Catalinimonas alkaloidigena: one gene and its partner. The protein of the gene in region 1 interacts with the protein of each later gene in a pairwise test. Links are inferred from orthologs where the notes say so. Each region holds a gene or a part of one and is shown in the gene's direction. Other genes may lie near its edges.

What was found. The genes of interacting proteins can lie anywhere in the genome.
Region 2: the proteins of BLR44_RS19095 (region 1) and ftsA interact in binary tests that used the Escherichia coli proteins (3 or more experiments, as listed by UniProt). The link is inferred for Catalinimonas alkaloidigena from one-to-one orthologs.

The regions. Positions count from the first base shown.
Region 1 is NZ_FNFO01000008.1:153,982-156,762, reverse strand. The notes cover bases 19-2,775. They hold BLR44_RS19095 (rod shape-determining protein), read left to right. Parts: upstream 19-761; coding sequence 762-1,790; downstream 1,791-2,775. Other genes in these bases: BLR44_RS19085 (hypothetical protein), read left to right, coding at 2,759-2,775; mreC (rod shape-determining protein MreC), read left to right, coding at 1,864-2,751; purH (bifunctional phosphoribosylaminoimidazolecarboxamide formyltransferase/IMP cyclohydrolase), read left to right, coding at 19-364. In the rest of the region: more of purH, read left to right, coding at 1-18; more of BLR44_RS19085, read left to right, coding at 2,776-2,781. UniProt on the Escherichia coli protein: Forms membrane-associated dynamic filaments that are essential for cell shape determination. Acts by regulating cell wall synthesis and cell elongation, and thus cell shape.
Region 2 is NZ_FNFO01000005.1:330,972-333,905, reverse strand. The notes cover bases 7-2,916. They hold ftsA (cell division protein FtsA), read left to right. Parts: upstream 7-758; coding sequence 759-2,075; downstream 2,076-2,916. Other genes in these bases: ftsZ (cell division protein FtsZ), read left to right, coding at 2,150-2,916; BLR44_RS15090 (cell division protein FtsQ/DivIB), read left to right, coding at 7-747. Also shown: more of BLR44_RS15090, read left to right, coding at 1-6; more of ftsZ, read left to right, coding at 2,917-2,934. UniProt on the Escherichia coli protein: Essential cell division protein that assists in the assembly of the Z ring. May serve as the principal membrane anchor for the Z ring.

The DNA.
Region 1 (2,781 bases):
GACCGACGAAGAAGTACGCGCGCTGCTGTTTGCCGTTAAGGCGGTGAAACACGCCAAGTCGAATACCATTGTGCTGGCACGCGAAAACCAACTGATTGCCAGCGGCGTGGGACAGACGTCCCGGGTCGATGCCCTGAAACAAGCCATTGAAAAAGCCCGTCATTTCGGCTTCTCGCTCGAAGGTGCTGTGATGGCCTCCGATGCCTTCTTCCCGTTCCCCGACTGTGTAGAAATCGCCCACGAGGCCGGAATACGCGCGGTGGTGCAGCCCGGTGGCTCCATCCGCGATCAGGATTCCATCGATTTCTGCAACGCGCACGGCATGGGCATGGTGCTGACCGGCGTGCGTCACTTCAAGCACTAATCTTTCTAAAAGTCAAGTCTGAGCTTCTCGGCGGCGTAATGTTTTCAAAAAAGGGCATCGCTTCTTTTTCCAACATTACATTACGTTCGCCGAGGGTTTATTTCTAAATTTACGATATACGTGATCTATAAACGCCTTAAAATGAAGTAGAAACGAAGATACTTGCAGATTTTCTTGGCGACGCTTGTCGAACAATGTGAAAAAACTTTCTAATTTTGGAAACCTCCCAACAAGACCGGAAAATGGGCAGATCTACCCTTAGAAACGTGCAAAATCCGCTAATTTTGTCGACGTTACTTTCTGCCAAAGCACTGGTGAAGTCAGTTGACACAACTTCTTCGGGGTTGCCTAGCGGTGGGGAGGATTTAGTCACATATCGACAACACCAACTACTCCTGTGGGATTCTTTGATTTCTTTTCCAGCGATATAGCGATCGACCTGGGTACCGCGAATACCCTCGTAATTCACAAAGACAAGATTGTGGTGGACGAACCGTCCATCATCGCCATCGACAAAACAACGAGCAAAGTGCTGGCCATCGGCAAGAGGGCCATGCAGATGCACGAAAAAACGCACGAAAACATCAAGACCATCCGCCCGTTGAAAGACGGCGTGATCGCTGACTTTACGGCCGCCGAGCAGATGATTCGCGGCATGATCAAGCTGATCAACGTAGGCAAGATGGGGCTGTTTTCGCCGTCGCACCGGATGGTAATCTGCATCCCGTCGGGCATCACCGAGGTAGAAAAACGGGCCGTAAAAGACTCGGCCGAACACGCCGGTGCCAAAGAGGTCTACATGATCTACGAACCCCTGGCGGCGGCCATCGGGATCGGGATCGACATCGAGCAACCCGTGGGATCGATGATCGTCGATATAGGCGGAGGGACCACCGAAATTGCGGTTATTGCCCTCTCCGGCATTGTTTGTGACCAGTCGATCCGCATCGCGGGCGATGTGTTCACCAAAGACATTCTCGACTACATGCGTCGGCAGCACAACCTGCTGATCGGGGAGCGCTCGGCCGAACGGGTCAAAATCGAAGTCGGTTCAGCACTGACCGAGCTGGACAACCCTCCGGCCGATTACGAAATTCGGGGACGCGACCTGATGACCGGTATTCCGAAGGTGATCAAAGTGAGCTACTCGGAAATTGCGTTCGCACTCGACAAGTCCGTTTCGAAAATCGAAGAAGCGGTGCTGAAAGCCCTGGAGATTTCGCCCCCCGAGTTGTCGGCCGACATTTACGAAAACGGAATTCACCTGACCGGTGGCGGTGCCATGCTGCGTGGCCTCGACAAGCGTCTGGCCCTGAAAACCAAACTCCCGATCCACATTGCCGACGACCCGCTGCGTGCCGTTGTGCGCGGAACCGGCATTGCGCTGAAAAATCTCGACAATTTCAAAAGTGTACTTATCCAGTAACGCTTGGCCGTTACGCCGGTTGGGCACTTTGTCGATACGATGATGCCTGTTTCTAACCCACGATCTGGCAATCATGCAGCAGCTTTTTCAGTTACTTTTCCAATATCGGCTCTTCCTGATGTTTCTCCTGCTGGAGGCCATTTGTGGGTGGTTGATCGTGCGGAACAATCCTTACCAGAGTGCTGCGTTTCACCACACGTCGAGTACCCTTACCGGCGATGTCCTGACGTTCAGTAACAGTACCAAAGAGTTTCTGGAATTAACGACGACCAACCAGCAGCTGGCGGCAGAAAACGCCCGGTTGCGGTTCGAGTTGGAGCAGGTACGGTTACAAACGTTGCCGATCCGGACCGACACGCTCACACAGCGCGATTCGATGCGCGATTCGCTCCATATAGAGCTGCCACCGTTCCAGTTTGCGTCCGACACGGTTGTGCCGCAATACGTATTCAGAACGGCCAAAGTCATCAATAACTCCGTCCGTCGCTTCAAAAACTACCTGACCATCAACCGGGGGACCGACGACGGCATTCGCCCCGGAATGGGTGTGGCCTCGTCACAGGGCGTGGTGGGGCGCGTGAAAGCTAGTTCCAAACATTTCTCGACCGTGACGTCTGTACTGCATACCGACATGACGGTATCGGCCCAGATTCAGGGCGAAAACGCGTTCGGGTCCATCAGTTGGGACGGTACCGACCCGCAGCGCGTCCAGCTCAACTACATTCCGCGACACATTCAGATCGAAGTGGGCGACACGATCGTGACCACGGGGTACAGCACCCTCTTTCCGCCGTACATGGCGATCGGCACCATCCAGGATGTAAACATTGACGATAACCAAACGTTTTACGACATCGATGTGACGTTATTCAATGATTTACAGACAGTTACTTACGTATACGTAATCGAGAATTTATTGCAGGAAGAGCAGGATTCGCTCGAGCAAGTCAGTATGCAATAGGCAATACATGAACAGCAGTCGATTTATTAC
Region 2 (2,934 bases), on another replicon or contig:
AAGCAGGTGAAGCTGGCCATATGGGCTTTAGTTTTGCCTGTATTCATTGGGTTTGTCGAAAAAAAGCAACACGATCGGTTCTGCAGAGACCTCCATATTCGGCTGGACCATAACTTTGAGCACTACTTCATCAACGATGAAGACATCAAAGACATGCTGGCCGGTCATGCACCGGGTGGGCGGCTCACCAATCTTTTTCAGGAACGTAGTCATGCCATCAACCTGCGTAGCCTCGAACAGACGTTAGATGCCAATCCGTTCGTACAGCGAGCAGAAGTTTCGCGCAACCTGGATGGTGGGCTGCGAGTCGACATCGAACAGATCAATCCCATTGCCCGGGTGCTTTGGCCCAACGGCGAAGACCTCTACGTGAGTCAGGAAGGGAAGCTGATTCCCATGTCGCCTCACTACACTGCTCGCGTATTGTTGGTGGAAGGGCCGCCGAAGTGGCCTTCGGTCAGTTTGACGCAACAGCCGTATACCGCCTCGTTGCTCCAACTGCTGCAGTACATTTATAACGATGCATTCTGGCGGGCTCAAATTGCACAGGTGCGTGTCTTACCCGACGGGGAAGTGCAGCTGTATCCGCAGGTAGGCAGGCAAACGATTGAGCTGGGTGCGCCCGAACAACTGGAGTCGAAGTTTAAGCGGCTGCAGATTTTTTATAAGAAAATTCTTCCGGCCAAAGGTTGGAATACCTACCGTCGGATCAATGTAAAATACGAGAACCAGATCATCTGTGAATAACCTCATAACCTATGCAAAAAGATAAAATCGTAGCAGGACTTGATATTGGCACTACCAAAATCTGCGCGGTCGTTGGCAAGCAGAACGAATACGGGAAGTTGGAAATTCTTGGGATGGGAACGGCCGTGTCGGAAGGCGTGAACCGTGGGATGATTACCAATATCGATAAGACCGTTACAGGAATTGCGCAGGCGATGCAGGAAGCTGAACGGCAGTCGGGTGTGGATATCGGGGAAGTAAACGTAGGAATTGCTGGGCAACACATCAAAGGGTCGATGCACCACGGCAGCATCACCCGGAGCTCTAACGAGGATGAGATCAAGGTAGAGGACGTCAACCGTCTGACCAACGATATGTACCGGACCGTGACGCCGGCGGGTACCAAAATCATCCACGTCATTCCGCAGGATTATACGGTCGATTACGAGTCGGGCATCAAAGACCCGGTCGGCATGTCGGGCGTGAAGATCGAAGGCGACTTCCAGATCATCACGGCACATTCCAATGCCATTAACAACCTGCACCGTTGCGTGCGTAAAGCGAACCTGGAAATCGACAACCTGATGCTGGAGCCGATTGCGTCCAGCCTGGCTGTGCTGACGGCCGAAGAGAAAGAGGCGGGCGTGGCGCTGATCGACATCGGGGGCGGCACGACCGACATCGCCATTTTCTACGACAACATTCTGCGCCATACGGCCGTGATCCCGTTCGGGGGCAACATCATCACCTCCGACATCAAGCAGGGCTGCATGGTGATGCAAAACCAGGCCGAACTGCTCAAGACCCGTTTCGGACACGCGCTGGCCGAAGAGGCGCGCGACAACGAAGTGGTGTCGATTCCGGGCCTGCGCAACCGCCCGCCGAAAGAAGTGTCGGTCAAAAACCTGGCCTACATCATCGAAGCGCGGATGGAAGAAATCGTCGAACTGATCCACACCGAGCTGATCATGTCGGGGCTGTTGAACCGCCTGGCCGGAGGGCTGGTGGTAACCGGCGGGGGCGCACAATTGCAAGGCGTGCAGCCGCTGTTCGAACTGATGACCGGCCTGGACACGCGCATCGGGTACCCGAACGAACACCTGAGCCGCGGGAAGGTCGAGGACATCAAGAGCCCGCAATTTGCCACTGCTGTGGGGCTGGTGCTGTCGGGTTTCCGTTCCGTCGACGACCGGCAGAACTACTACTCGGAAGTGCAGAGCCAGCAGACGCCCGACCGCAACACCAAGCGGGAAAAAACCGAGAAAACCGGGTCGGATTTCTTCCGGCGGTTCCTGGATCGCACGCGCGACCTGCTGATCGACGACCTGGACAACAAAGGCGAGTATTAATTTTATTGAACGAGAAATGCCTTCGGAAACCCCAGAAAACGGGCCTCCGGAGGTGGTAAAACATAAAGTCGCATATGATGGATAAATCATTTCGATTTGAAATGCCCGAGCGAGATCGGTCAATCATCAAGGTGATCGGCGTAGGGGGCGGTGGCAGCAACGCCATCAATCACATGTTCAACCAGGGCATCAAAGATGTCGACTTCGTGGTGGTCAATACCGATGCCCAGGCCCTGAAAAACAGCCCGGTCCCGAATCGCCTGCAAATTGGTGCGGGCCTGACCGAAGGGCTGGGAGCCGGTGCCAATCCGGAGCGCGGACGCGACGCCGCGCTCGAAAGTCAGGAACAGATCCGCGAGTTTCTGGACGACGGCACCAAAATGGTGTTCATCACGGCCGGGATGGGCGGTGGTACCGGAACGGGAGCCGCGCCGGTCATTGCCCGCATCGCGAAAGATCTGGAGATTCTGACGGTCGGCATTGTTACGGCCCCTTTTCTTTTCGAAGGACGGAAAAAGCGCCAGCAGGCTGATCTGGGAATCGCCGAACTCCGCGCCAACTGCGATACGGTACTGGTGATCCTCAACGACAAGCTGCGCGAAATTTTCGGCAACCTGTCGATCAGCCAGGCCTTCGCCCAGGCCGACAACGTATTGACCACGGCTGCCAAAGGCATCGCCGAGATCATCACCGTGCCGGGCTACGTCAACGTTGACTTTGAAGACGTCAAGACCGTCATGCGCGACTCAGGAGCCGCCGTGATGGGATCGGCCACCACGTCGGGCGACAGCCGGGCGAGCCGGGCGGCCGAACAGGCCCTCGCATCGCCGCTGCTGAACGAAAAAGACATTCATGGAGC